3 regions of the Methylosinus sp. KRF6 genome follow, and region 1 is predicted to be linked to each of the others. Evidence: predicted binding sites of a transcription regulator. Region 1 holds the regulator's gene; each other region holds the start of a gene.
The links. Region 1 encodes LexA, which represses DNA repair genes until DNA is damaged. Its sites were predicted from a motif close to TGTTCNNNNTGTGTTCNG; they were not measured.
Positions count from the first base shown of each region.

Region 1 (10,036 bases):
ACGACACGGGCCAATCACGCGGCCCGCGAAAGCAGCCTCAAAGCGTGCGTGCCCTTGATCCAGGAGACGGCGCGCTTGATTTCCTGAAGGCGCAGCGGCCCGTCTTCGGCATAGACGCGCGCGGCCTCGAGCACCTGGACAAGCTCGCGAATGGACGTGTTGTGGCCGAAGTCGACGCAGGCCGCGTGCGCGTCCTTGCCGAAGACGTCGAAATCGACTGCGATCGTCTGGAAATCCTCGGGCGTCGGAGCATTGAGAACGACGCGCTTCGCCACACGGCTCGAGACCTGATCGAAGGCCGCGCCGGTGGCGCGCTGGCGCTTCAACAGCTCTGCATTGCCGCAGATGAGGACGGGAACGCCGAAACGCGAGGGAAAGTCGACCACTTCCTTGAGCAGCGCGAGCGGAATATTCTGCGCTTCGTCGATCAGCAAAATGTCGTCGAATTGCGGATGCGCCAGCCAGCCCTCGATAATGTCCCACAGTCTCGCCGTGCTCTCGGCCTTCGTCGTGTAGCCGAGGCTATTCGCCAGCAAGGACGTGAACGCTCGCGGGGTTTGCCTTGCGCCGCCGACATAGATCGAAAACGACGGGTGCGACTTCGCGACGGCCTCGAGCGCCGTGGTCTTGCCGACTCCCGGCGCTCCGGTGACGGCCGCCGCCTGTTTCATCGTGCGAGCGTAGGAGGCCGCGTCTTCGATCGCGGCGACGATCGATGTTTTGCTGATGCGTCTCATGTGTTTTGTGCCTTCCGCGCTTCGAATTTTGCGAAAAACTCTGCGCCGAGCGCGAGCTGTTCTTCGGCCTCTCGCCGTCGCGCTGCATCTTCGCGCTCGCGCTTCGCCTTGGGGCTTTCCTTCACGCGCTTGATGATGTCCCGCGCTGTGTCGGATGTTGTGACGACGCCAGTGCTCGGCGCGACCGGCGGCGCCGGCAGCATCGCGGCGAGATGCTCCGCGTCCGCTATCGGGTCGATAGAATGCGTATCCTCGGCGAGGGTGTGTATTCCCTCGCGCGCGAGTTTTGTCAGGCGCCCGCTTTCTTTCGCTCCCTCGCGATCGTGAAAATCGAATGCCTGCTTTGGGGCCGCCCATCCGAGGAAGCGTTCTTTCTCGTCGTAGACGGGGAGATTGGCCCAATCGTCGTATTTCGGGACGCGAATGAGAACGTGGTCGCCGGGGTATGAGGAAATGGCGTCGCACGTCCATTGCCGTCCCGCATGGGATATGCCGGCACGGCCTACAGCGACGCGTTTCAAAACAGAAAAGGCGACGATGAACGCCTCTTCGTCGATTTCGACCCGCTCAAATCCGGTGTCGATTTGTTTCTGATAAGCCTCGAAGGGCGACAGCCCTTTCAAAATCCGTCCCTTTTGCGGCATGTGATGGTAAATGTGGACGTTGTTGGCGATGTGTCGGAAGAAGGCTCCTTCGTCCAGCGGCCACGAAACCGGCTTGCGTCCGCCGTTCGCTATTTTCGACGCCATGCGGTTGCCGCCGATTTGGCCGGGTGTGGCCCCGAGATAGTTTTGCTCGAAATTGGCGAAGAAACCTTCGAGGATCGCCTTGCCCTGCGGATTGTGCGGGATAGAGTGGACGATCACCTGCCGATCGTCGCCGCACCTCAATTTGAGCAGATCGGCGATAAAGTCGACATTGTAGAATTCCGACCCGTTGTCGATACAGATCGACTGGGGGACGCCCAAGCTCTTCATCGCGCGCAAGAGGCTGGCGCTCACGTGCGAATTTGTTATTCCCTTTCCCTTCGGGAGGATCACAACATCGATATGCACGCGTAGCGTCGCGGCGTCGATCCAAGTGATGAAAACCGCGTGGCGCTGATAATCGGCGGACTCTTTGAGGATCACGTCGCACTTGTGGCAATCGCCGAACCATTGCTCATTCGCGACAAGGGCGTCATATGAACGCCAAACGCGCTCTCTCTTGTCCTCGAACGTTTTTCGATCCGTGTTTTTGACATGGATCGACCGATAGAGCCGCTCGCTGCCGACGAAGTGATGAGGAACTCGGCAGAGACCGGGCGGCGGCTCGAAGCCGGCTTCGCGCGTCATTTTTTCCAGCGCGAATGAGGCCCTGAAAAGAATGGCGCCTCTCTTGTAGCCATGCGCCCAATAGGAGCGGATGTCTTTTTTGAGCTTTTCCGCGATCTCGCGCTTTTTGGCGTCATCGAAAGGGACTTGCTGGTCCCATTCTTTGGAAAGGATGACGCTCTTCACGCCCGCGTCGCGCCGCTTCCGCCGCACGAGCGCGGCGGCGCCCTTCGCCTCGTATTCCGCGAGATAGCGGCGAAGCGTGTTGACGGAATAGCATCGGAAAGCATTCTTGCCCTTTATGTCGATCAGCGGGCGCTTGCTCAGTTCCTCGAGGCCCTTCGCCCGCGCGACCGAGCCCTTGCGGAGTGTGAGGAGCTTGTCGAACTCGGGTCCGAAAACGCCAATGATCGCGGCTATGTCGGTCTTGAAAGAGCGGGGCTCGGCGGGCTGTGAAGAGGCTTTCAAACGCTCTTGAAGGCCGAGCGGAAGGCTGTCGGCGCGGACTTGGAAATTTGTTCCCTTTCGCCCGCCTCGTCCGGGGATTTCGCGGACCTCTAGCACCTTCCCAAGATACGGCTTGCCAGCTTTGGCCCGTCCGAGCGCCTTGCGAGCCGCGCGGGGTGTGATCCCGCAAAGGTCCGCGAACCCGTTCGAGTCGAGCCAATCGGCGCTCATATCAAGCTGCCTTCAAGGAAACTGCTTCGAGAATGCGTGTGCGCAGTGACCTTGCGGCCGGCCCGTCCCTTCCCCCGGTGAGCGCGGCCGTCGCCCATTGGCGTGATATCCGATTTTCACGGCACCATTTCGCAAATGAACCGCCCTGTTCTACAAAGGCGGCTCGAACGCGAATGAGGAGTTCGGGAGACGGAACCATGGATTGCATCCGACTTCGTATTTGAGGTCAAAATGCAATCTGATTGCGTTTCGCTATCGTGTCAAGGCCATGCTGAAGAACTCCACCGCCACCTTTTTGGAAAAAGTCAAATTGGCGCTCGGCACCGACCGGGATGCAGATTTGGCCGCTCGCCTTGGTGTTGGAAAAAGCACTATCGCGAGTTGGCGACTTCGTGAAGAAATACCAAAGAAAAAGCTTAAGGTAATAGAGGAGCTTAGCGGTATAAGGTTCGATAGCGTCCGCACAGACACTATCGAGGGCAACAGCGTTGTGCTTTCTGTGACGAGGATTGCATATCTCCATGCCGTTGGAGTCGCTTTTAACTCATCCTCTCCGCACTCCATAAATGCAATTGTTTCGTATTTGATCGCAAATGAGCAAGAGCTTCTTGAAAAAATAGTAAGCCGTGTGCAATCTGAGGCAAAGCACCAGCTGACCGAAGATGATCTAATCTCGTTGGTCCAGCGGGCCTACGACGGCAAGTTCATGAGCGCGGGCGAGCTTACGGGGGTCATTCGTGTCGAACAAGGTTCCTCAATTGGTTCCTCAAGCGATGGCCCGCCAGACGAGCGGTTCCTCAATCCGAACGGTAAATAGCGCCTTATTTCAAACCTTTACGGCCCGCAGCATTCCCGAATGATGGTTCCTCAATCGGTTCCTCAATCTGCCTCATCTATATATCTGAATTTACTAGCTTTGCTGACATGGATTTCCAAATATCGATGTCCGGCGCGCTCAAATAGCGATGGCCGCTCCAATCCTTATAGCGCCTCCCGTGAGAAGTGGCGAGTACGGGACGAGCGCAATGTCCACTTGCGGAACGCAGGGCGAACGCATAATGTCGTGTTCATGATTTGTTTATGAAGCCGCGCCAACATAAGTGGAAGCGCGCCGCAGGCGGGGCGGCGCCGGGGGGCTCCTATGCTGACCAAGAAACAGAGCGATTTGCTGCGCTTCATCCATGAGCGGCTGAAGGAGACGGGCGTGCCGCCCTCCTTCGACGAGATGAAGGACGCGCTCGATCTGCGCTCCAAATCCGGCATTCACCGGCTCATTCTCGCGCTCGAGGAGCGCGGCTTCATCCGCCGCCTGCCCAATCGCGCCCGCGCGCTCGAGGTGCTGCGCCTCCCTGAATCGGCGACGCCCCGCGTCGCCGCGCGCGGCGGCAAATTCTCGCCCTCGGTCATAGAGGGCGCGCTCGGCCGCGTGCGGCCCGTCCCGGCCGGCGAGCCCGAGTCCGATCAGCAGGTGGCGATCCCGGTCATGGGCCGCATCGCCGCGGGCACGCCCATCTCCGCGCTGCAGAATCGCAGCCACACCATCAGCCTGCCGCCGGATATGCTCGGTGGCGGCGAGCATTTCGCGCTCGAGGTGCGTGGCGATTCGATGATCGAGGCCGGCATTCTCGACGGCGACGTCGTCGTGGTGCGCAAGCAGGACAGCGCCGACACCGGCGATATCGTCGTCGCCCTCATCGACGACGAGGAGGCGACATTGAAGCGCCTGCGCAAGCGCGGCGCGTCAATAGCGCTAGAGGCCGCCAATCCGGCTTATGAGACGCGCATTTTCGGGCCCGATCGCGTCCGCATCCAGGGTCGTCTGGTCAGCCTTCTGCGCAAATACTGAAGGGCGCGCGCCGCCACGATCTCGCCGCCCTTTGCCGCCATGGTCCGGCCTCGCGCGCTATTGGCGCGCGGGCCTGTCGGCGCGGCCGCCCTTTCGAAAGAAGCGCGCTCCGTCGCGCGCGACCGTGCGGCCCGGCCCGCCTCTTTCTGCCCCGCCTCTTTCTGCATGGACGATGGAATGTCGCACTCGACCGGCCCAATGCGCGAAATCGAAGGATCGAAACCCTCGAGCCTCGGCCGCCGCCTGCCTTTCGCGCGCCTTTCCCGGCGCTGGCTGATCGTGATGGGCGCCGTCGTGACGGTGGCGCTCGGCGCGGCCCTCGCGCCCTGGACCTTCTCCACCAGCGCTCTGCTCGAGGAGATTTCCGGCCAGCTCAATTCCTCCGCTGGTCTCTTCATCGCCGCCAAGGGGCGCTCGACCTTCTCGGTCCTCCCCCGTCCGCACATCACCATAGACGGCATCGCCTTCGCGGACCCGACCGCGGCGCTCACCATCGAGGCGGAGCGATTGCACGGCAATGTGCTGCTGCTGCCGCTGCTCGCCGGCCGTCTCGAGATCGCCGACATAGAGCTCGTTCGCCCCGCCATCGAGATCGATCTCGACCGCAAGCCGATGAGCGCGGCAGGCGCCGCCGTGCGCGCGGCGGCGGCGCGGCCCTCGACTGCCGCGGCGGAAAAGGCCGATCGCGCCCGGCTCGGCGGCGTCGCCATCGTTTCCGGCGCGGCCCATGTCAAATATGCCGGCGGCGAAGAGACACTGCGCGACATAGAGGCCAGTCTCGACTGGCGCACGGTCGGCTCGCCCGCGACGCTCGACCTCGCCTTCTCCTGGCGCGGCGAGCGACCGCGCGGCACGCTGTGGGTGCTCAAGCCCGGCGCCCTTCTGCGTGGCGAGCAAACGGCGGTCACCGTGCGGCTCGATTCCGACAGCTTGCGGGCGGAGGCGGAGGGCTTCGGCCAGCTCGGCCCCAAGCCCCGCTTTATGGGGCGGCTCACCGCCTCCTCGCCCTCGCTGCGCCATGCGCTCGCCCTCGCCAATGTGAGCGCGCCGCTGCCCGGGCCTTTCGAGAATGTCCAGCTTTCCGCCAAAGCCAGCGTCGGCCTGCGCGATTTCCAGCTCACCGATCTGAAGCTCTCGGCCGACGACAATGAGTTCGAGGGCTCCTTCGGGCTGCGCCACGAGGGCGACAAGCCGATCGTCCATGCGACGCTCGCCAGCAATTACGTGTCGCTGAAGCCGATGGTCGCCGATCTGCCGCCGCTCTCCGGCGCCGACGGCCAGTGGAGCCGCGACGCTTTCGTTTTGCCGGATATTCAGAACGCCGATGTCGATCTGCGCCTTTCGGCGACGCGCGCCCGCGTTCTGCGGCTCAATCTCGAGGACGCCGCTCTGTCGCTGCTGCTGCGCGGCGGCCGGCTCGAGCTCGCTCTCGCCGAGGCGGCGGCTTATAAGGGAACCGTGAAGGGCCGCGCCATTTTCGCCGCCAATGCGGCGGGCGCGCTGGAATTCCACGCCAATGCGCAGCTGACCGGCGTCGACGCCGGCGCGCTCGCCTGGGACGCCGCCGCGCGGCCCGATCTCGGCGGCGCGCTGGACGCCAATTTCACGCTCGACGCCACTGGCGACAGCGTCGCGCAGCTCATGCGCGATCTCGACGGCCGCGCCACCCTCACGCTGAGCGAGGGCGAGGTCGACGGCATAGACCTGGAGCGCGCGCTGCGCCGCATCGACAAGCGGCCCTTGTCGAGCGCGATGGACATTCGCTCCGGTCACTCGCTGGTGGATCGCGCCAGCGCGACCATCAAAATCGTCAAGGGAACCGCGAATATAGAGGATGGCCAAGCGCATGGGCCGGGCTTCGCGCTGGCCTTCGCCGGCCAGGCGCGCATCCCGGAGCGCAGCCTCGCGATGAAGGCGCAGGCCAATGAGGCCGACGCCGCCGGCAAGCCGCGCGAGAAGGGCGTGCAGATCGGCTTCGATCTCTCCGGCGCTTGGGACGATCCCGTCTTCGCGCCGGACGCCGCCGCGCTGATCAAGCGCTCGGGCGCCGCCGCGCCGCTGCTGCCGCGCGTGGAGCCGGAGGGTGGGGCGGCGAAGGAGCGGTGAGGGTCGTCTCGAGCCACTCGTCGACGGTGACGGCAACCGAGCGCTTCTGCTATAAAACGCGGCGTCCATCCTCGGTTTCGAAGTGGCGCACATGACTGACGAATATTTCTCAAATCGCCTGCTCGACGGCGAGCGTGTTCTCTGGTCGGGCCAGCCGGCTCGCGGTCTGTCGCTGCGTAATCGCGACGTTTTTCAAATCCCCTTCAGCCTGCTCTGGTGTGGATTCGCAGTGTTTTGGACGATTTCCGCCAGCCAGATGAACGCGCCCTGGTTCTTCATTGCCGTGGGCGGCTTCTTTGTTTGCATGGGGCTCTATTTCGTCGTCGGTAGATTCCTGTTCGACTCTTGGCTCAGGAGCGATATGCGCTATGCCGTCACGAACTTGCGCATTTTGATCATGCGACCGGAGCCTTTCGGACGATTCACGGCGCTCGCGCTCGACCGGCTGCCGGCGGTCGATTTGAATGAGCGCATCGACGGAAGCGGCTCCATCCGCTTCGGCGCCCCGGCACCCATATGGGGAAACCGAGGCTGGACGGATTTGACGCCCGCGCTCGATCCTACGCCGCAATTTCTGATGATCGACGATGCGCGGCGTGTGTTCGATCTCATTCAAGAAAACGCGAGGAAAAGCGCGACGGCGTGAAGATCGACCTTCACCCGGCCCCGCCTCCCTTGGCGCGCCCGCGCGTGATTAGCGCCGAAAGGCCGAGCGCGACGGCCACGAAGCCGAGCAGCAGCGTCGAAATGGCGTTGACCTCCGGCGAGACGCCGAGCCGCACTTGCGAGTAGATGCGCATCGGCAAGGTGGTGGCGCCGGGGCCGGTGGTGAAGCTCGCGATCACGAGATCGTCGAGCGAGATGATGAAGGCGAGGAGATAGGCGCTGACGACGGAGGGCGCGATCAGAGGCAGAGTGACGAGCGCGAAGGCGCGGACCGGCGTCGCGCCGAGATCCATCGCCGCCTCCTCGAGCGTGCGGTCGCAGCCTTTCAGCGCGGCGTGGATCATCACAGTGGCGAAGCACATTGTAAAAGATGCGTGCGCCAGCACGAGGGTGAGAAAGCCGCGCTCGACGCCGAAAGCGACGAAGACCAGCAGCAGGCCGAGGCCGAGCACCACTTCCGGCATCACCAGCGGCGCATAGATGGAGCCCGCGAAGAGCGTGCGCGAGCGGAAGCCGCCGAAACGCGCCAGCGCCAGCGCCGCCAGCAATCCGTTGAGCGTCGCGATGAGCGCGGAGAGCGCAGCGGCGGAGAGGCTGATCTGCGCGGCGCGCAACATTTGCTCGTCATAGAGGAGGGCGGCGTACCATTTGGTGGAGAAGCCGCCCCACACTGTCACAAGCCGCGAGGCGTTGAAGCTCATCGTCGCCAATATGACGATCGGCCCATAGAGAAAGCCGAAGCCGAACAAAAGCGCGGCGAGGCGCAGAAGACGCGCGCCGCTCATCCCGCGCCCTCGCGCAATTGCGCGCGCTCATAGAGAAGAATGGGGACGAGCAGCAGCGCCAGCAGCGCCACCGCCGTGGCGGAGGCCGCCGGCCAATCGCGATTGGCGAAGAAATCATTCCAGAGCGTGCGGCCGATCATCAGCGTGTCGGAGCCGCCGAGCAGATCGGGAATGACGAACTCGCCGACCGAGGGAATGAAGACGAGCAGCGCGCCGGCGATGATTCCGCGGCGCGACAGCGGCAGAGTGACATGCAGAAAGACTTGGAGAGGCGTCGCGCGGAGATCGGCGGCGGCCTCGCGTAGCGACGCGTCCTGCCTCTCGATCGCCGCATAGAGCGGCAGCAGCATGAAGGGCAGATAGGAATAGACGATGCCGACGACCACCGCGCCGCTGGTCGCGAACATCGGGACCGGCGCGTCGATGAGGCCGAGCGCCATCAATGCGTGATTGATGATCCCTTCGTCCTTCAGCAGCGTGATCCAGGCGTAGACGCGGATCAGAAAGCTCGTCCAAAAGGGCGCGACGGCGAAGCCGATGAGCACGGGGCGCAAGCGGCGCGGCGCGCGCGCTATGGCGAGCGCGAAAGGATAGGCGATGAGAAGGCAGACCAGCGTCGCGACGCCGGCGATGGTCAGCGAGGAGAGATAGGAATCGAGATAGAGCGAATCCTCGGCGAGGCCGCGATAGGCGTCGAGGCCGAGCTGCGAGAGCTTCTCGAAAAAGCCGGCGAGGCCGGCGCCGTCGAAGACAGGCTCATAGGGCGGGCGCGCCTGCGCCGGACGCGACAGCGAGATTTTGACGATCAGCGCGAAGGGCGCGAGGAAGAATAGCGCGATCCAGGCATAGGGCGCGGCGATGACCAGCATCTCGCCGCGCGTGAGCCTGCGTCTTTTGCCGCCCTCCTGCATCATTCGCTCGCGAAAATGCGCCCGGCCTCGGGCGCGATGGAGATGCGCGCCGCATCGCCGACGCAAAAAGGCGCGCCGCTGTTCGCGCCGCGCGAGACGCGCAAGGTCCCCCCGCCGGAAAGGCGCAGGCGGAAATGCGTCGTCTCGCCGCGAAAGGCGACGTCTTCCACCACGCCGTCCAAGCCTGCGTTTTCTTGCGTCGCCGGCGCGATGGCGATCCGCTCTGGCCGCACGGCGAGCACGGCTTTCGCGCCTTGCGAGAGACCGCCGCCTTCCGCCGGCAGACGGCCGAAGGGGCCGACGAAGGCGCCCTTCTCGATGTGGCCCTCGAGGAAATTCATCTGGCCGATGAAGCTGGCGACGAAGCGCGTCGCGGGGCGCTCATAGACCTCTGTCGGCGCGCCGATCTGCTCTATGCGACCGGCGCGCATCACAGCGATGCGATCGGCCATCACCAGCGCCTCGTCTTGATCGTGCGTGACGACGACGAAGCTCGTCTTCAGCCGGCGCTGGATTTCCTTGATCTGGAATTGCGTCTCCTCGCGCAATTGCCGATCGAGCGCGCCCAAGGGCTCGTCGAGCAGCAGCAGCCGCGGGCCGGGCGCGAGGGCTCTCGCGAGCGCCACGCGCTGGCGTTGGCCGCCGGAGAGAAGGTCCGGCCGGCGCTCCTCGACGCCCTCGAGCCGCACGATCTGCAGCAACTCGGCGACGCGGGCGGCGATCTCCGCTCTGCCCTTGCCCTGCCGGCGCAGGCCGAAGGCGATGTTCTCGAACACCGAGAGATGCGGAAACAGCGCGTAGGATTGGAACATGAGATTGACCGGCCGCCGATGCGGCGGCGCGCCGCTCATATCGGCGCCGCCGATCTCGATGCGGCCGGCGTCCAAGGTCTCGAAGCCGGCGACGAGGCGCATCAGCGTTGTCTTGCCGCAGCCAGAGGGGCCGAGCAGCGCGAAAAACTCGCCGGCGCCCACCTCGAGCGACACGTCCTCGA
Region 1 covers NZ_JAHLJF010000001.1:3,400,256-3,410,291, forward strand. The annotation lists gene KP010_RS16035 (AAA family ATPase) at 15-737, opposite strand; gene KP010_RS16040 (transposase family protein) at 734-2,518, opposite strand; gene KP010_RS16045 (helix-turn-helix domain-containing protein) at 2,997-3,545, shown strand; gene lexA (transcriptional repressor LexA) at 3,870-4,574, shown strand; gene KP010_RS16055 (AsmA family protein) at 4,773-6,680, shown strand; gene KP010_RS16060 (hypothetical protein) at 6,790-7,296, opposite strand; gene KP010_RS16065 (ABC transporter permease subunit) at 7,337-8,131, opposite strand; gene KP010_RS16070 (ABC transporter permease subunit) at 8,128-9,045, opposite strand; gene KP010_RS16075 (ABC transporter ATP-binding protein) at 9,042-10,036, opposite strand, start outside.

Region 2 (10,036 bases), 790 kb from region 1:
ATCGACCGAATAATTCGGCTGATTGCCGCCGAAAGGAATTTGCGACGGCTCATACATTCGCGAAGACGTCCAACGCGCGTTGGTGAAGGTCGAAAAAGTCTCGTCGAAGCGATGATCGAAGCGAATGGTGACGCCGGAGGATTCGGTCGTCGAGTCGGGAATCCGCGAATTGGCGAGGAAGCTCGTCGGCCGCAGCGAATAGAAAGTGCGGTCGAGCGTTCCCGTCGCCGGCAGGCCGGGATAATCGGGCTGATCGCGCCGCGACACATGGCCTTGGATCGTCAGCGAGGTGTCCTCGTTGGGCGCGAATTTCAGCGTCGGATCGATCGAATAGCTGCGGCGATGCACGACGTCTATGTTGGAATGCGTCGATTCATATTGCGCCGTCACGCGGAACAGCACGCTCTTATCGGCGGTGAGCGGCTGATTGACGTCTATATAGGGGCTGACGAAACGATAGCCGCCGGCGCGCACGCCGGCTTCTGCGAAACGCTCCGCCGTCGGCATTCGCGACACGATATTGACGACGCCGCCGACGGGGCTCGCGCCGCCCTGGAACAAAATGCTCGCCGGACCTTTCACCACCTCTATGCGCTCGACATTGGCGAGAAGATCGCGCACGCCGAGATCGTAATAGTTCGGCAATCCGTCCACATAGCGCTCGGCGCGCATTCCGCGCAGGCTCGGCCCTATGCCGCCGGGATACCGCGGATCGATCGCAATCAGGCCGGAGACATTGCGGAACGCCTCGCTCTGCGAAACGGCCTGGCTGTCGTCGATGAGCTTGCGCGGAATCACCTCTATCGACAAAGGCAGCTCTTTGATCGGCGTCGGAAGGCGCGTCGCCGTCGCGGTCTCCGCCTGATAGCCGCGCACCGGGCCGGCCGTGGTCTGCACTGTGGCCGGTCCCTGCCGCTCCGTCTCGGCGCTGTGTCTTTGCCGCGCCGCGTCTATGTCGATCGGCGGCAGCGCTTCCTGCGCGAGCGCCCCGCCGCCGAGAAAAACAATGGCCAGCGCATTCGCGCCGACGCTTCGCAGAAGATCGCGATCGAGCATAGGGCCTCCTTTGTCGCTCAATTCGTCCCGAAGGACACGCCGCATCGCCGCCGGGCGTAGGAAGCCAACCTTTCATGGAGATAACATGGGCGGGCGAGGACGTCGATTTCCGCTCGCCGCCGCCGGTTGCCCTCGATGCGCGCTTTGTCCTATGCTCTGTGTCTTCGCGTGCGGCGGAGCGACGAAACAATGTCACGAATTTTCCTGCCGAGCGGGGCGTCTCCCGAGCGCGCGGCGAGCGAGGGCGCGCCCTGATGCGCGTTCTGCTCGTCGAGGACGAAGCGGAGATGGCCCATGCGCTCGCGCTGCGGCTCGGGCGCTCGGGCTTCATCGCCGATCATGTCGGCGCTCTCGTCGATGCGCGAGAAGCGCTGGCCTGCTATCGCTATGGGCTCGCGATTCTCGATCGCCGTCTGCCGGACGGCGACGGACTCGAGCTTCTGCCCGAATTGCGTCGTCTGCAGCCGGACGCGCGCATTCTCATTCTCACCGCCTGCGAGGCGGTGAGCGAGCGCGTCAGCGGGCTCGACGCCGGCGCCGACGATTATCTCGCCAAGCCGGTGGACTTCGACGAATTGATGGCGCGGGTGCGCGCCTGCCTGCGCCGCACCCTGGGCGCCGTCGCTCCGCCCGTCGTCATCGGCCGACTCTCCTTCGATCTCGCGGCGCGCGAGGTTCTCGTCGATGGCGCGCCCGCGGTGTTGCACCGGCGCGAGCTCGCTCTGCTGGAGACGCTCGTGCGCAGCGCCGGCCGCATCGTGCTGCGCGCGCGGCTCGTCGAGGAGGTCTATGGCTTCGACGACAATGTCGACGTCAATGCGCTGAACATTTTGGTGTCGCGCTTGCGCAAGCGGCTCGGCGATCTCGGCGCGGAGGTCGAGATTCATTCGGCGCGCGGCATCGGCTATATGTTGGCGAGAGCATCCTCGTGAGGCGCCGTCGCTCGCTCGCGCTGCGCTTGATCGTCTCTCTCGCGATCGTGCAGATGGTCGGCATATTGCTTCTCGTGCCGATCACCGATTTTCTGATCTCCGCCTCCGGCCTCGCGCCGGGCTGGCAGGTCGCGCCGGACGATTGGGGCGAGCATCGCATCTATGGATTGGTCGCGCGCTCGGTGACGAAAACCGAGACCGGCGAGGCCATCCTCGCGCCGAGCGCTGCGCTGCGCGCCTATCGCGAGGTCAATCCGCAAGCGCGTTACGCCGCCTTCGATTGCAATGGCGCGGCGTTGAGCGGCTCGTCGCCGGAGCTCGTCGAAGCGCTCGGCGGCCTCGATCGCATCGGCGCGACGACGCTGAAGTTCCGCATTCCGGGCGACGCGGATCCTCGCGCCCGTGGTTTTTTGCGGCGCGCGCCGGCGGCCGTCGGCGCCTGCGCGATCGCAGCCTATGATTATCGTTTCGCCTGGGACGATCTTTTTGCCGTGGCGGCCTTGTTCCTGACGCCGCACAGCGCCGCTGTCGTCGCGCCCGCCGTGCTCTGCGCGCTCGCCATCGCATGGATCGTCGTGCGGCGCGGTCTTTCGCCATTGCGCGCCGCCGCCGCCGATGTGGCGGGGATCGATGTGAACACGCTGCACAAGCGCATCGAAGCCGATGACGCGCCGAAGGAGATCGCGCCCTTCATCGAAGCGGTCAATGACGCGCTGACGCGCCTCAATGCGGGAGTCGCGGCGCAGCGTCGCTTCACCGCCAATGCGGCGCATGAGCTGCGCACGCCGATCGCGATCATGCGCGCCCATGCGGACAATCCCGACGACGCCGCGTTTCGGCGCGATATGAAGCGCGACATTCGCCGCGTGCAGACGATCGTCGAGCAATTATTGGCGAGCGCGCGATTTTCGATGCGCGACGCTCGCGCCGATGTCGACATGGATCTCGGCGCCGTCGCTCTCGCAATGGTCGCCGATCATACGCCGCTCGTCATCGAGAACGGCCGGCGCATCGAATTCGAGCCGCCACGCGAGCCGACGATCGTCACGGGCGACCGATGGGCGCTCGAATGCGTCGTCGCCAATCTTCTCGACAATGCGCTGCGCGCCGAACCGCACGGCGGCGTCATATTGGTCCGCGCGTCGTCGACCGCGGTCGTCGAGGTCGTCGATCATGGCGCCGGCGTTCCGCGCGCCGATCGCGAGAAGATTTTCGAGCCGTTCTGGCGGCGCGACAATAAGAGCAATGGAATCGGCCTCGGTCTCGCCATTTCGAAGACGCTCGTCGAGCAGATGGGCGGATCGATCGGCGTGGACGAAACCAGCGGCGGCGGCGCCACCTTCCGCATCACGCTGCGCAGAAGCGCCGCCCAGAGCAGCGAGGCGCCCGGCCGTCCGCGCGCGGACGTCGCCGACGCGAGGCGCCGATCCGAGGATGCGGCCTGAAATAGTCGGCCGGAGCTCGGCTGCGCGAAGAGGCGCGATCGAACGAGACGAGGAGGCTTGACGGCTCCAAAAATGTTCCATATATGTTCTGTTGTTCGGTAAGTGTTCTTTGCGTCGGTAAACAAGTCCCCTCGAGTTGTAAGCGTCGCATCGAGGCTCGCGGTCGCGAGGCGCCCCAGTGTCGCGCATGGGCGTGTCGCGCCGCGAGCCGAAGCGACGCCGCGAGCCGGCGAAAGGCCGGTCGAGCAGCCGGCGGAGTAGGCCGGCAAGGAGATTGTCGCCATGGCGAGCTCGGCGAAACGTCTGATCGAAAAATCGGAAAAAAGCGACTGGCGCCAAGCGGCGCAGCTGAGCCGGGAGGCGATCGGCGCGGTGGTGAATTTCTCCTCCGAGGAGCGGCCGATCGTCGATCCGGCGCGGCGGCGCGGGCGCGGCGCGCTCTCCAATGAGAGCGGCCGTTTCGAACGCGAGCGTCGCCTCGAGACCGATGACGGCTGGAGCTCGATCGAGGAGCTCGGCGAGTTTCGCACCAATGTCCATGTCGAGAAGGCGAAGACGATCGTCACGCGCAACGACTCGCCGGATATTTCCTTCGATCGCTCCATCAATCCCTATCGCGGCTGCGAGCATGGCTGCGTCTATTGCTATGCGCGGCCGAGCCACGCCTACATGGGCCTCTCGCCGGGCCTCGATTTCGAGACGGAGATTTTCGTCAAGGAGGGTGCGGCGCAATTGCTGGAGCGCGAATTGTCGGCGCGCAATTATTCGCCGAAGACCATCGCCATCGGCGCCAACACCGATCCCTATCAGCCGCTCGAAAAGCGCTATCGCATCACCCGCGGCCTGCTCGAAGTAGCGAGCCGCGCCGATCATCCGATCGGCATAGTGACGAAGAGCTCGCTGGTCGTTCGAGACATCGACATTCTCGCGCCCATGGCGCGCAAGGGCCTCGTCAAGGTCGCGATCTCGCTGACGACGCTCGATCCGGCGCTGGCGCGGGCGATGGAGCCGCGCGCCGCCTCGCCGGAGCGCCGCCTCGCCACGATCGAGCGGCTGGCCGAGGCCGGAATTCCGGTCGCGGTTCTGGTCGCGCCGATCATTCCAGCGGTCAATGACGCGGAGATCGAGACCATATTGACGCGCGCCCACGCCGCCGGCGCGCGCGAGGCCGGCTATGTGATGCTGCGCCTGCCGCTCGAGCTGCGGGAGCTGTTCAGCGAATGGCTCGTCACCCATTTCCCGGCCAAGGCCCGGCATGTGCTGTCGCTGGTGCGCTCGGCGCGCGACGGCAAGCTCTATGATCCCTCCTTCGACAAGCGCATGACGGGGGACGGCCCCTACGCATGGATGATCGGCCGCCGTTTCGAGCTCGCTTCGACGCGGCTCGGCTTCTCTCGCACGCGGCTGCGCGCCGATCTTTTTCGGCAGCCCAGCTGCGGGGCCGAGCAGCTCAGCCTTTTTTGACGGCCCGCTCGCCGATCGATTGCCTCGATCCCGCCGCTGTGTTTTTTTCAGCCGCCCCCTTTTCGACCGAGCCGAGCGCATATGCCCCCACATTTTCTCACCGAAACGCGCATTCTGCGCGACGGCGCTCGGCCGGTCGCCGGCGTCGACGAGGTCGGACGCGGCCCGCTCGCGGGACCGGTCGCGGCGGCGGCGGTGATTCTCGATCCACGCCGCCTGCCGGAGGGGATCGACGATTCGAAGGCGCTGTCGGCCAAGGCGCGGGAGGCGGCCTTCGAGCGCATCGCCGCGAGCGCTCTGGCGATCGGCGTCGCTTTCGCCAGCGTCGAGGAGATCGACCGGCTGAACATCCGCCGGGCGACGCTGCTCACCATGGCGCGGGCGGTGGGGGCGCTGCATGTCGCGCCCAATTACGTCCTCGTCGACGGCCGCGATTTGCCGAAGCTCGCTTGCCCGGGCGAGGCGATCGTCAAAGGAGACGCGCTGTCGCTTTCTATCGCGGCGGCGTCGATCATCGCCAAAGTCGCGCGCGACCGCCAGATGCGCCGGCTCGCCGCGCTCTATCCCCATTACGGATTCGAAACCAACGCAGGCTATGGCACGGCGGAGCATCTCGCAGCACTGCGCATACATGGCCCGACGCCCTTCCATCGCATGAGCTTCGCGCCGCTGCGGGAGCCGCGCCTCGGCGGCGCCGGCGTGTCATGATACTTCGTAAATAACTGGTGAACTTGCGATTTCTTAACGAAGGCGTGCGGAAAAGAGACAGCCGCGCACGGGCTCTCTAAACCCGGCTTTTACCGCGATCGGGCATTGTTCGCAGCGTTGGTTGCGTAGCCGGTGATTGTCCATGAGTAGCGCGCGCGTCGGGGCGGCCCGCCCCAAGTCCCAGATAAAGGTCTCGCGTACTGGGATGTCGAATTTCGGGTCGCCTCGCGCGCCGAAGCGCGCGATGTCGCGTAACGAGGTGGTCGTCGGCGACAGCGTCGAGGCGATGCTCGGCCTGCCGGAGGCGAGCGTCGATCTCGTCTTCGCCGACCCGCCCTATAATCTCCAGCTCGCCAGCCGGCTCACCCGGCCGGATCAGAGCGTCGTCGACGCGGTCGACGACGATTGGGATAAATTCGCCGATTTCGCCGCCTATGACGCTTTCACCCGCGACTGGCTGGCGGCGGCGCGGCGGGCGATGAAGCCGAGCGCCACTATTTTCGTCATCGGCTCCTATCACAATATATTCCGCGTCGGCGCGATCATGCAGGACCTCGGGTTCTGGATATTGAACGACATCGTCTGGCGGAAGAACAATCCCATGCCCAATTTCCGCGGCCGTCGCTTCACCAATGCGCATGAGACGCTGATCTGGGCGGCGCGCGACGCTTCGGCGCGCAATTACACCTTCCATTACGAGGCGCTGAAGGCCGGCAACGAGGATTGCCAGATGCGCTCGGACTGGCTGCTGCCCATCTGCTCGGGCGGAGAACGCCTCAAGGATTCGGCCGGCCGCAAGACGCATCCGACGCAAAAGCCCGAGGCTCTCCTCGCCCGGATCATGCTCGCCGCTTCCAATCCCGGCGACCTCGTGCTCGATCCCTTCTTCGGCTCCGGCACGACCGGGGCGGTCGCTCGGCTGCTCGGCCGCGATTACCTCGGCATAGAGCGCGAGCAGACCTATGCCGAGGCGGCGCGGGCGCGAATTGCGGCGATCACGCCGCTTCCGGCCGAGGCGGTGGCGCCGGCGCCCTCCAAACGCAACGAGCCGCGCATCGCTTTCGCCAGCGTCGTCGAGGCGGGGCTCGTCGCCCCCGGCGTGACGCTCACCGACGCCAAGGGTCGCCATAAGGCCGTCGTGCGCGCCGACGGCGCTTTGGCGATCGGCCCGATCGTCGGCTCGATCCATAAGACCGGAGCCTTGGTTCAGGGCCTGCCGGCCTGCAACGGCTGGACCTTCTGGCATTTCGAATCCGGCGCCGGCCTCGCGCCGATCGACGAATTGCGCGCGATGGCGCGCGCACGTCTGCGCGACGCCGCGGAATAGTCGCATCGCGACGATGGGCGGATGAGCGCCCGCTGCGGAGGACACATGCGCCTCGAGAATATTTTCGTCGATCTCCCGGAAAAAGCGGAGCAGGAGCAGTTTCTGCCTCTGCTCGCCGCGCCGGGCGTCCGCCTCGAGCGAATCGTCTCCTTCGGCCAGGCCAGTCCGCCCGGCTTCTGGCACGATCAGGAGGAGGCCGAATGGGTGATCCTGCTCGCCGGCTCCGCCGGTCTTCGATTCGCCGATCGCGACGAGGTTCTGACCCTCGCGCCCGGCGATTATCTCGAAATCCCCGCGCATCGCCGCCATCGCGTCGAATGGACCGATGCGACGCTGCCGACCGTCTGGCTCGCCGCACATTTTCGCGCCGACGGCGCCTGACCGCCCGACAAACGGTCGGAAACCGCCACTGTTATATACGCGACAATATAGGTGCGTCGCGGGAGTGGACGCTGTGAATTTTTATATCATTTTGAAAAATAATAATAATATATCCGCCATAGCGCTGGCGCGCCGCTTGCTTCCGACTGCCCAGATCAGGAGTGAGCGATGCGCCCTCGACACGAAATTGCGACGCCGCGGCGGAAACGACCGCTGGCCGTCATTTTAGGAACGAATGAGATCGCCTCGGCGGTCGCCGTGCATATGAATCGGATCGGCTGGGCCTGCGTGCTCAGCCATGACGCGTTTCCGCCGGTCGTCCGCCGCCAGATGGCGTTCAACGACTGCCTCTATGGCGAGCGCATCACGCTCGAAGAGGTAGAGGCCGAACGCGCCGATTCGACGATCGAACTCGTCGAAATTCTCGACTACACGACCAAGGTCGCCGTGACGCGGCTGCAGTTCCACGATCTCGTGGCCATTCGGACGGCCCATGCGCTGGTCGATGCGCGGATGCAGAAATATCGGGCCACGCCCGATCTGCGCCATTTGGCCAAAGTGGCGGTCGGCCTCGGGCCCAATTTCGCCGTCGGCCGCAATTGCGACATTGCGATCGAGACCAAGCCTGCGCAGGCGGGCCTCATTATCCAGGAGGGGGCCACCGAGCCGGCGGACCATGTCCCCAACCGTCTCGGCGACGTCGGCGAGGAGCGCTTCGCCTATTCCCAAAAGCCGGGCCTGTGGCATTCGGCCGTCGATATCGGCGTCCGCGTGTTCAAGGATTTCGTCGTCGGCCATTTGAACGGCGAGCCGGTGACCGCGCCGCTCGACGGTGTGCTGCGCGGCGTCGTCCGCGACGGGCTGCATATTCCCGCCGGGGTCAAATTGCTCGAGATCGATCCGCGCGGCCGCTCGGCCAAATGGACCGGCATAGACGAGCGTTCGGCGCTGGTCGCGAGCGGCGTCAGCCGGGCGATCCGCATCGAACTCGCCAAGCAGAATGCGACGCGGATCGAGGGGCCCTTCGTCGCCCACTGACAATCCTGTCCCGTATGTGACAGCGGCGTCGTATTTCAGCTATATTTTGTTCGATACAGATCGCGGCGTCTTAAGGAGGCCCGGGACGATGCGAACAGACGCGGATGCGCCGCAGGTCGGCGTGATTTTGAAGCTGCCCAATGGCGGAGTTCTCGCTCCGACGGACCTCGAACTGATCGACGCGTTGCGCAAGGAGCGATCGATCATCGGGGCGAGCCGCGCGCTCGGCCTGTCCTATCGCAAATGCTGGCTGTCGGTGGATGCGCTCAACCGCACTTTCGAAAGTCCGGTGGTGGCGACGTTTCCAGGACGACGCGAGGGCGGGGCGGAGATCACGCCCTTCGGCGAGCGGCTGGTGAGCGTCTATCGCTCGATCGAGCGCCATGCCGCCAATTCGGCCAAGCGCACCTTGGACGAGATCATCGGCGCGCTCGATTGGTCCTATCAGAAGACGGCCAGTGACGCGGAAACGGAGCCTCGTCGGGATCGAGCGTCCGGCCGCTGATCGCGACGGCCTTGATCATGGCCCAGGCCGAGAGTCCCTCGACCAGCGCCAGGCGCTCCACCGATTCATGGGTGATCAGCGCGTCTATGCGGGCGCCGCCGAGCGACAGGCTCGCGCGCGTGAAGGGCGGCGGCAGAAAATCCAGCTCGACGATCTCGGCCGGCAGGCGATTGAGGATGGAGACATCCATCGGCCGCGAAAGGGCGAGGGAGACGTCGCGGGCGTCGATCTCCACCTCGATCGCGGCTCCGACGGCGGCGTCGACCAAGGGCACGCGCAATTCGCCGCCGGCGAAAAACAGCGTGGAAAGGCCGACGTCCGGCTCGTGCCGCAGCACGCGCGCCGGGAAGATCGATACGTAATCGTGGGTCTGCGCAAAGAGCGGCGTCTTCTTGTCCAGCATGATCGCCGAACTAGCGAGAAATACGCCAATCTCATATTTTATGGGGGAAATGCGCGTTTTAGCGATGAAAATGCGCGATCCGGCGGCTTTTTCGCCGGGATACGGACGCCGCGCGGCGGCGTCCGTTTCGAATGCTCAGTTCGGATTGCGGGCGGCGATCGCCTCATATTCCACGCGCGTCAGGCGGAAATAGCCGCGGCCGCCGGCGCGCGTCTCGAATTTGGAGCCGGCGCGCTCGCACAGCAGCTTGAACCAGGCCTGCTTGTCGAGATGGGCGGGAAGGCCATTGATTTCCCAGACGGTCGTATCGGGGCGGAAACGCACCATGATTATAATGTTGTCGCCGACCGCGGTCGCGACGGAGACGTCCTTTTCCGCCGGCTCGGCAGCCGGGGGAACAATTGCGACATGGCCGACTTCCGTCGAGACCTCTGAAGAAACATTCGGTTGCACATCGTCCTCCATCTTCGCCGTGTTGCGCGGCGCTCTCTGTTTCCCGGGCTTCGACGGATCGGCGAGCCGACGTCTCGTTCCGAGGCGCTCCTTTCTATGCGAGCCGTATACCAGAATATATTGCAAAGCTTCCAAGCTGGCGCGTCTTCGCCTGCGGCATAAGGTCACCCTCGCTACGAGCCTCGCGAACGCCGACGTCGCGCGATCGGCGCCCTTTCCGCGCGAAGGGCCAGATTCTTGCTAGTCTCAAAAATCCGTATCACCTCAGCCGAAGTGAGCCGTCATGTCCGACAGACATTCCTGCGTTCTCGTTCTCGGCATCGG
Region 2 covers NZ_JAHLJF010000001.1:4,192,275-4,202,310, forward strand. The annotation lists gene KP010_RS19775 (TonB-dependent siderophore receptor) at 1-1,056, opposite strand, end outside; gene KP010_RS19780 (response regulator transcription factor) at 1,311-1,988, shown strand; gene KP010_RS23095 (HAMP domain-containing sensor histidine kinase) at 1,985-3,433, shown strand; gene KP010_RS19790 (PA0069 family radical SAM protein) at 3,716-4,897, shown strand; gene KP010_RS19795 (ribonuclease HII) at 4,979-5,605, shown strand; gene KP010_RS19800 (site-specific DNA-methyltransferase) at 5,748-6,932, shown strand; gene KP010_RS19805 (cupin domain-containing protein) at 6,978-7,313, shown strand; gene KP010_RS19810 (xanthine dehydrogenase) at 7,482-8,351, shown strand; gene KP010_RS19815 (winged helix-turn-helix domain-containing protein) at 8,440-8,856, shown strand; gene KP010_RS19820 (TOBE domain-containing protein) at 8,771-9,259, opposite strand; gene KP010_RS19825 (hypothetical protein) at 9,395-9,712, opposite strand; gene KP010_RS19830 (hypothetical protein) at 9,996-10,036, shown strand, end outside.
Region 2: the regulator LexA is predicted to act here: its motif matches at 3,507-3,524, upstream of KP010_RS19790 (PA0069 family radical SAM protein).

Region 3 (10,036 bases), 2.1 Mb from region 1:
GACGCGGAGCGCATTCGCAACATCGTCGAGCAGCTGCTCGCCGCCGTGCGCCTCGATCGGCGCGTCGCCTGCACGCAGGAGACGATCGATCTTTCCGAGATCGTGCAATCGATCGTCGACGATCATGCGCTGATCGCGGTGAAGACAGGTCGGCAGGTCGCATTCGAATCGATGGAGAGGTGTTCACTGATATGCGGAGATCGCCTCGCAGTGCAGAGCATTCTCGCCAACCTCATACATAATGCGCTGCGGGCGGAGCCCGAGGGCGGCGCCGTGGTCGTTCGGGTGCTGGCCGGACGCCGAGTCGAGGTAATCGACCACGGCGATGGCATTGCCGAAAGCGATCGCGATCAGATTTTCGAGCCCTTCTGGCGCAAGTCCGACAGGACTCCAGGAACCGGCCTCGGCCTCGCGATCGCCAAGGAGCTCATGGGGAAGCTCGGCGGACGCATCGAGGTCGGACGCACGCCGGGAGGAGGAGCGACCTTCCTGCTCACATTCGCGAGCGCCGATGTCTCGACACGCAACGATTCGCCGGAGAGCTGAGCCGCGCGGTGGCGAAGCAACAAGATCGTCGCCGCCTGTCGCACCGACCTTAGTCGCCGCCTGTCGCACCGACCTTAATTAAGGTCGGCGCAAGGATTACTATTTTTTGTACGCTAACTTGGACAGATCGTGAACTTTTCGTTGGGCGCTCATCCCGTCAAAGCACGGCAAAGCATGCCGGCTTTCCTGACGCCGGCCGATGCGGCGGCAAGCTCCTCCGAGAGGTCGGTTAGATCGGGACAGCGAGAGTCACGCACGAATTCGTCGCAGGAACAGCGATCGATCATCGGCGGGGCTCGGCTAAATTTTCCGTTGTCGGCAACGATGCGCGCGATCACCTTGGTCGAAGGCGGGATCGGTGATGCGGCGCGGGGCATGTCAGCTATCGGCGCAACCAGACGTTGGTAATGCGGCGGGACGGGTCTCCATTGGGTCACAATTCCCCGCTCGCCGTTCCGAAACGGCGAGGTGGCGCCATTTCCGGACCTTCGCGCGAAGGTCCGTGACGGGCCTTATGCGTGTGTCGTGACCGCCGTTGCGCCGAGCGCGCCGAGAACGACGACCAGCCAAGGCGGTGTCCGCCAGAAGACCAGCAGCAGGAAGGCGAGAACGCCGAGCCCGAAATCTGCGGGCGCGAAAATCGCGCTTGTCCAAACCGGCGTGTAGAGCGCGCCCAGAAGAATCCCGACGACCGTCGCATTGACGCCCCTGAGCGCCGTTCGCACGCCCGAGCGGTGACGCAAAGCGTCCCAAAAGGGCAAAGCGCCGAGAAGGAGAAGGTAGGACGGCAAGTAAATCGCCGCGAGGCAGATGAGACCGCCCGTCCAGCCGTTCGGCGCCGCCTTCATCGCCACTCCGAGATAGGCCGCGAACGTAAAAAGCGGGCCGGGAACAGCCTGCGCCGCGCCATAGCCGGCAAGGAAGGCGTCATTATCGATCCAGCCGCGCGGCACGACGGCCTGCTGCAGGAGCGGCAGCACGACGTGCCCTCCGCCGAAAACAAGGGAGCCGGAGCGATAGAAGCTGCTCATGAGCTCGACCGTATGATCGGCCGTCGCCTCTGCCAGCACTGGAAGCCCAAACAACAACGCGAAGAAAAGAGTAAGGGAAGTAATCGCTACCCCGCGACCGACAGGAATGGCAAGCGGCGTTGCGGCCCCGTCGGCCCCGCTCGAGAGGAAAAGCCAGCCAATCACGCCGCCCGCGACAATGGCTCCGATTTGTCCGCTGGCGGACGGAACCGCCAAGGTGAGCAGCGCCGCAGCCACGGCAATCGTCGCCCGCTCCCGATCTGGACAGAGGTTTCTCGCCATGCCCCAGACTGCCTGTGCGACGACTGCGACAGCCACGATTTTCAGGCCGAGCAGCCAAGCGACATGGGATAGATCGCCGAGGCGACCGACTCCATAGGCGAAGGCGATCAGCGCGAGCGCCGAAGGCATCGTAAAGCCGACCCATGCGGCCAGCCCACCTACGAAGCCGGCCCGCAACATGCCGAGGATGATCCCGGCCTGACTGCTCGCGGGGCCGGGCAAGAATTGGCAGAGCGCGATAATGTCGGTGTAGGCGGCTTCGTCGAGCCACTTGCGGCGCTCGACGAACTCCGTGCGGAAATAGCCGAGATGGGCGATCGGTCCACCGAAGCTCGTCACGCCGAGGCGCAAGAATATTCCAAGCACTTCCAGAAACGAGCCACGCTCCGTCGAATGCGTCGCGGCAATGCCGGCGCACATTGGGCCTCACCCTTTCGGCAGAGACGGCGGAGTAAACTGCGCTATATCGCCGATCCCGAGCGCTTCCTCGATGTGCGCAATCTGCGCGACCGCGTCCTCGAAGCCGTCCTTGCCGAATTGCTGATGCTCGATTTCCTCGAACAGCTCGCCCATTTCGTCGAGCTGATGGGCGGAGAGCGCGTCCTTCCATGCGGGAAAAACGATCGTGTCCTCACGGGCTGCATGGTGTTCATACATCAGCTCGACGCTGTCCAAGACCTGCGCCAGAGCGCCGGCGTCGCTGGCTCCTACGGCACCCTTGCCGACGACTCCGAGGATGTGATCCGTCAGCTCTCGTCCCCGCTTGTGCTGCGCAACGAGAATATCCACGTAGGCCGCCGCCGGGCCGCCCGCCTTTTTGATTGTCGGGAAAATATGCGTCTCTTCGAGTTTTTTCTCGTGATAGTCTTCGCCGAACGTTCGAAACATCGTCGCCGTGCGGCGGAGCAACTCGGGATCGAATTTGCTCGGCTCGGCGCGCAGTTTCGAGGCCGTGATGCGATAGACGAGGATCGCGCGGCGGATGACGCCGTGCTCGCGCATCAAGTCTTCGACCGCGCCAACTTCCTTCTCCTCTTTTTTCTCGCCCGGTTCGGGCTTTCCGGCTGCTTTGACGATTTTGGAGTCGGCTCCGGCCAGCAGGAGGCCAGCGCCGGCGGCGACGACAAGACGGCGGCGAGCGTTGTCGAATTCAGTCATGGGCGTTTCCTTTTATGATTGGTGTTTTCAGAAGGCTCATCTTCTTCAAACAGCTCGCCGAAGAGTTCCCGTACCTTGAGTTTTGCTACCGCGAGCGCGGCCGCTCCGGCGGGCGTTGCTCGATAGACGCGGCGCGCCGTGCTGCCGCTCCGTTCTTCGGTCGAGATCAGATAGCCTTTGCCTTCGAGCCCGTGCAGGATCGGGTAGAGCGTACCGGCGCTGATTTTGTAGCCATGCCTTTCCAGCTCCTCGATCATGGCGAGGCCGTAAATCGGCTCTTTCACGGCGTGATGCAGAACATGGAGCCGTATCAGACCTGCATAGAGATACTTGTCGTCCATTCGGCGGAGCCTAAGACGGAAACCGATATCGAATATCGATATCGTAAAGCGATAAGTGGCCGTGTCAAGGGCGTTCCGGGGCCGCGCAGGAGCGTGCAAAAGTGAAATAGAGTGCCTGCTTCCGTAAAATCAGCGGCTCATGACGAGAACGTCTCCTTAGGGTCACAGTTCCTCGTTCGCCGTCGGGAAGGGGGAACTGGCGCCAGGAGCAGACCTTCCGTGCCGGGATGATGACGAAGGCATTTTCTGCTCCGTATACGAAACCCAGGCGGCACGCTCGCGAATTTCGCGAATTTCGAGAAATCGCGCGATTGGCGCCGGCGGTCGCCAAACAATAGACGCGATCGCCGACATTCTCCTTTGAATGTCCGATTTGAGGAGGCTCTTTTGCGAAAACAATTTCTGCTCACCTGCGCGCTTCTCTCCCTGCTCGCTTTCACGGAACTAGCCTTGGCAAAGCAGGCGATAAAAGCACAAGCCGTGGAAGTCGAGCTTCCCGATGTGATCGTGGGCGCTGGCGAGCGCTCCGAGGCAATTTCCTATCAGGCGATCATTAAAGCCTAGAGGCGTTCGCTGGCCACAGCCATCTGGCCCCCAGGGCGACGCCGAGATTCATCCTCCAGCCACAGCAGCCGGATACGAATTTGAAAGAGCTGACTCTGGTTCTCACCGCGGCCAATCGGGACATCGAAATCGCGATCGACAAGAACGGCGTTTTCACCGCACCGCGAATCGACGCCCGCGAAAGCCTCGACGCTCGTATCCTGCTCAACCGACCCGATGGCGCCTTCGCGCTAAAGCCTTTTGTGCGCACGCCCGGACTTCCCCCGAACACTCGGCGCCTCGGTGACTTCCGGGCGATATGCGAAATGCGCTGGGCAATAGAGCGCGACGACGGGTCGATTCCACTCCCGACGCGGCTCTTGGCCGAGGGAATTGGCACGCCCTGCCGAAGCTGGTTGATCAAAGTCATCTTTCGGGAGCCGCGTCCGATCGCCGAAGTCTGGCTTGTTTCAGGTCAGAGGCGGGAGGCACTGGCGCAGGAGCGCATCCGACAAGACCGCACCAGCTTTTCACCGCCACTCCACGATGACTCCTGGCCGGACGATACGCTGATCGAACTCAAATTCGTCGAGGACACAAAGCAGTGACTGACGGCGCCGCAATCTTGCTAAAGCCCCGTGCGATTGTGAGGAGCAATAGACCGTCGTCGTCCGATGCGCGGAACCGAGCCTTCACGACTCGAATTTCATCGGGTTGGGTTGCGCAAAAGATACGACGGAAAATCGAGTGTCCTTTGATCCGAGGTCGGATTGCTTCCGCGAATGACAGCTTCGGGTCAAAAGTAGGCGCCGCCTCGTCACCAGATATCGCCGAGCAGCCGGAGCGCAAAGCGCCGATCGGCTCATAGCCGCCGTCTTTGCTCTCGGGTAATGGCTTGGTCCAACGCATGAAGGAACTGCGACCGGTTGGCTGAAGAAAATGGCGGTGGGCCACCGGTGATTTCGCCCGTCGAGCGGATATGCTCCATCAGCGAGCGCTGCGCGAGGGCCAGACCGATCGAGTCCTGTGTGAAGGCGCGACCATAGGGCGCGATAGCATGCGCGTTCTTCGCCAACACCCGTCCGGCCAGAGGAATATCGGCCGTGACGACGACATCTCCAGCAACGACCTGCTCTGTGATCCAATCGTCGGCCGCGTCGGCTCCGGCGTCGACGATGATCCTGGCGATCAGCGGTGATCGCGGGATTTGCATAAAGCTGTTGGATACGACGAAAGTTTGCAAGCCATAGCGAGAGGCAACTTTGTAAGTTTCATCTTTCACGGGGCACGCGTCGCCGTCGATGTAGATCTTGATCGTCATGGCGCATCCTAACCTATCGGGCGTCGGTCGTCGCCCGCTCGCAAGACTGGTCCCGGTTACTCTTTCCCGTTCACGAACGACGAGGTCACGCTACACTCTCGCGTTCGCGTCCGGCCGAGCAAAGAAATATCCGCAAGCCCATCCTCTTGACTCCCGACCTCGAAGGGGAGAACATTTAGGGAACATGACAATGAGCCCACATCCAGAGGTCGAGAAGGCGATTGCGGCACGAGCCCGCCATAGAGTCGTTGCGCGCGCAGATCGAGAAGATCGAAGGCCGAGCCCGGCGCGTCAAATCGGTCCTTCCGTTCGGAATCGCCGACATCGACGCGCGTCTTCCGGGCGGCGGTCTCCCTCTCGGTGCGCTCCATGAGATCGCCGGCGGCGGAAACGGCGCCGTGGACGGCGCGGCCGCAGCGCTCTTCGCCGCCGGGATCGCGACCCGCACGAAAGGGAAGGTTCTCTGGGTCATCACCCGATCCGACCTCTTCGCCCCGGCGCTGGCGCAAGCGGGCTTGGCGCCCGATCGCGTGATCTATGTCGAGGCCGGCAACGACAAGACCGTGCTCGCATGTGTCGAGGAAGGCTTGCGGCACGGCGGTCTCGGCGCGGTCGTCGGAGAAGTTGAGCGTCTCGACATGACCGCGTCCCGGCGTCTCCAGCTCTGCGCCGAGGGAAGCGGCTCGATCGGTCTCGCGTTGCGGCGCTGGCGCCGGCAATCCGAAGCCGTCGACTTCGGTCAGCCGACTGCCGCGGCGACCAGATGGCGCGTCTCGGTCTTGCCCTCGGCGGCTCTGCCGGTCCCCGGCGTCGGCCGTCACCGTTGGCTCCTGGAGCTGATCCGCGTCCGCGCCGGTGAAAGCGCGGATTTCGAAGTGGAGGCGTGTGATGAGTCGGGTCGTCTCGCTGTTCTTGCCGAGCTGGCCCACAGACCGGCTTCGACGGCAGGCGGGCGACGCGGCGCCGCCGGCTGAGACGCCGCTCGTCCTGATCGGTCACGACGGGAGGAGGCAGGTGGTGCGGGCTGCGGATGCGGCGGCCGTGGCCGCCGGCGCGCGCGTCGGAATGCCGGCCGCCAAGGCGCGGATTCTCGTGCAGGGACTCGTCGTTCGAGATCACGACGCCGCGGCCGACGCCCGAGGGCTCGACCGTCTCGCGCTGTGGGCGCTCCGACGCTACGCGCCGATCGTCGCGGCCGCCCCCCCGGATGGCATCGTGATCGACTCCACCGGCTCCGATCATCTCCACGGCGGCGAGGAAGCCATGCTCGCCGGCCTGATCGACCGGCTTTCATCGTCCGGCGTGCGCGCGCGTGCGGCGATCGCCGACAGCTGGGGCGCGGCGCACGCCTTGGCGCGCTACGCCGCGCGGCCCGTGCTGATCGCGCCGCTCGGACATGGCGGTTCCGTCCTGACGGGCCTCCCGCTCGCCGCGCTTCGTCTGCCTGCCGACATGGTCGCGGCGCTCCATGTTCTCGGCTTCGAGCGGATCGGCGATCTCCTCGCGCAGCCGCGCGCGCCGCTCACTCTGCGCTTCGGGCCGCAGCTCGGCCGCCGCATCGATCAGGCCCTCGGAATTCTCAGCGAGCCGATCGAGCCGATCCGCCCCGACGAGCTCATCGAGGTGAAGCGCAATTTCGCCGAGCCAATCGGCGCGGCCGAGACCATCGCCCGCCATATCGGCGAGCTGGTCGTCCAGCTCTGCGCCGGACTGGAGGCCGAGGGGCTGGGGGCCAAACGTCTCGACCTCATTTGTCACCGGGTCGACGATCGCCTGCAGGCGGTCCGTGTCGGGGTCGCCATGCCGGTGCGCGACGTGAAGCGCCTCACGCGGCTGCTGACCGACAAGATCGACACGATCGAGCCAGGCTTCGGCATCGAAACCATCAGCCTCGCCGCGACGCTGGCCGAGCCGCTCGCGGAAAAGCAGACCCTGACCGCGATGGTCGATGACGAAGCGCCGGACGTGTCCGATCTCGTCGACACGCTCGTCAACCGCGTCGGCGAGCGTAGCCTCTATCGAGCTGCGCCGGTCGCCACCGAGACGCCCGAACGCTCGGTGCGCCGAATTCCGCCCATGGCGCCGGACACAGGCGCGACATGGCAGGGGCGCTGGCCTCGGCCATCGCGGCTGTTGCCGTCGCCGGAACCGATCGAGACACTGGCCGCCCTGCCGGATCATCCGCCGGTGGCCTTCACCTGGCGCGGCGTGAGGCGGCGCGTCCGCCGGGCCGACGGGCCCGAGCGTATCCGCGGCGAGTGGTGGCGGCGCGATGCAGAGCTGACCGCCGTGCGTGACTATTTCCGCGTCGAGGACGACGCCGGCGAACGCTATTGGATCTTCCGTTCCGGGGACGGCGAGGACCCCAATAGCGGCTCGCAGCGCTGGTTCCTGCACGGAGTATTCGGATGAGCGGCCCATTCCGCTACGCCGAGCTGCAGGTCACATCGCATTTTTCGTTTCTGCGCGGCGCGTCATCCTGCGATGAGCTTTTCGCCCAGGCGGCGCTTCAGGGCGTCGAAGCGGTCGCCGTGGTCGACCGCAACTCGCTGGCCGGCGTCGTGCGCGCATTCGAGGCCGCCAAGGCGACAGGCGTGCGGCTGATCGTCGGCTGTCGCCTCGATCTCATCGACGGCGTGTCGGTGCTGGTCTATCCGACCGACCGCGCCGCCTATGGCCGGCTCTGCCGGCTTCTGTCACTCGGCAAGAAGCGCGGCGGCAAGGCGAAATGCGTCCTCGAATGGGCCGATCTCGTCGCCTATGGCGATGGCCTGATCGTCATCCTCGTTCCCGACGAGGCCGATGAGACCTGCGGCCTGCGATTACGTCGGCTGCGCGACGCCTTCGGCGACCGCGCCTATCTCGCATTGACGCTTCGTCGGCGCCCAAACGACCAGCTTCGCATCCACGAGCTGTCGACCATGGCCACGCGGATGCGCGTGCCGAGCGTCGTCACCAATGACGTGCTCTATCACGCGCCCGACCGGCGCATGCTGCAGGACGTCGTGACCTGCATTCGCCACGGCGTCACCATCGACGAGCTGGGCGATCGGCGCGAGCACGGCGACCGCTACATGAAGCCGCCCGAGGAAATGCGCCGGCTGTTCCCGCGCAATCCCGAGGCGGTCGCGCGCACGATCGAGATCGCGGCGCGCTGCCGTTTCGACCTCAGAGAGCTTTCCTACCAATATCCGGAAGAGCGCGACGATGCGACGCTCACCCCGCAGGAGACGCTGGAGAAGCTCGTCTGGGAAGGCGCGGAAACGCGCTATCCCGAAGGCGTGCCTGAGAGCGTCCGGGCGTCCCTGCTGCACGAGCTGGGCCTGATCGAGAAGCTTCGATATGCGCCATATTTCCTCACAGTGAACAGCATCGTCCGTTTCGCCCGCTCCCGCGACATTCTCTGCCAGGGTCGCGGGTCGGCCGCCAATTCCGCCGTCTGCTACGTGCTCGGCGTCACCTCGATCGATCCCGGCCGCAACGACCTCCTGTTCGAGAGGTTCGTCAGCGAGGAGCGCCGCGAGCCGCCGGACATCGATGTCGATTTCGAGCACGAACGGCGCGAGATCGTCATGCAGTGGGTGTTCGACACCTATGGCCGCGACCGCGCGGCGCTTTGCTCGACTGTCATCCGCTATCGCGCCAAGGGCGCGATGCGCGATGTCGGCAAGGCGCTCGGCCTCACTCAGGATATTGTCGAGACGCTGTCGAGTCATGTCTGGGAACGATCGGAGGGCGCCGAGGACGTACACGTCGGCGCCCTCGGCGACCGGCGCTTGCGCCTGGCGCTCGAACTTGCGCGTCAGCTCATGGGGACGCCCCGACATCTGTCGCAGCATCCCGGCGGATTCGTGCTCACCCAGGACAGGCTCGACGAGCTGGTCCCGATCGAGCCGGCCGCGATGGACATGCGGCAAGCGATCGAATGGGACAAGGACGACATCGACGCCTTGAAGTTCATGAAGGTCGACGTGCTGGCTCTAGGGATGCTGAGCTGCATGAAGCGCGGCCTCGACATGCTCGCGGATCATAAGGGAATCCAACTCGATCTCGCCGCCATCCCGGCTGAGGACCCGCGGACCTATGCGATGATCCGGTGCGCCGACACGCTCGGAACCTTTCAGATCGAATCCCGCGCGCAAATGTCGATGTTGCCGCGGCTGAAGCCGCGGACCTTCTACGATCTCGTCGTGCAGGTCGCGATCGTCCGGCCGGGACCGATCCAGGGTGACATGGTCCACCCTTACCTGCGCCGCCGGGAAGGGCTGGAGCCCGTCGTCTTCCCGAAGCCGGAGCTCGAAAAAGTGCTCGGCAAGACCTTGGGCGTCCCGCTCTTTCAGGAACAGGCCATGCGCGTGGCGATCGAATGCGCCGGCTTTACGCCCGGCGAAGCCGACATGCTGCGCAAATCCATGGCCACGTTCAAATTCACCGGCGGCGTCTCCGGATTCAAGCAGAAGCTGATCGAAGGAATGGTCGACCGCGGCTATGAGCGCGACTTCGCCGAGCAGACCTTCCGTCAGCTCGAAGGCTTCGGCTCTTACGGCTTTCCAGAATCGCATGCGGCCTCTTTCGCGCTCATCGCCTATGCCAGCGCCTGGCTGAAATGCTGGCATCCGGATGTGTTCTGCGCGGCGTTGCTGAACGCTCAGCCCATGGGCTTTTATGCGCCGGCCCAGATCGTCAGGGACGCGGTCGCGCATGGAGTCGATGTGCGGCCGGTCTGCGTCAACGCCTCGCGCTGGGATTGCGCGCTGGAGCCGACCGAGGACGACAGCCGCTTCGCGGTGCGCCTCGGCCTGCGCATGGTCAAG
Region 3 covers NZ_JAHLJF010000001.1:1,330,486-1,340,521, reverse strand. The annotation lists gene KP010_RS23245 (HAMP domain-containing sensor histidine kinase) at 1-546, shown strand, start outside; gene KP010_RS06460 (hypothetical protein) at 696-923, opposite strand; gene chrA (chromate efflux transporter) at 1,059-2,279, opposite strand; gene KP010_RS23240 (hemerythrin domain-containing protein) at 2,286-2,861, opposite strand; gene KP010_RS06445 (PadR family transcriptional regulator) at 3,014-3,358, opposite strand; gene KP010_RS06440 (hypothetical protein) at 3,746-3,922, shown strand; gene KP010_RS06435 (hypothetical protein) at 4,003-4,509, shown strand; gene KP010_RS06430 (YaiI/YqxD family protein) at 4,764-5,222, opposite strand; gene KP010_RS06425 (ImuA family protein) at 5,444-6,196, shown strand; gene KP010_RS06420 (DNA polymerase Y family protein) at 6,111-7,634, shown strand; gene KP010_RS06415 (error-prone DNA polymerase) at 7,631-10,036, shown strand, end outside.
Region 3: the regulator LexA is predicted to act here: its motif matches at 5,390-5,407, upstream of KP010_RS06425 (ImuA family protein).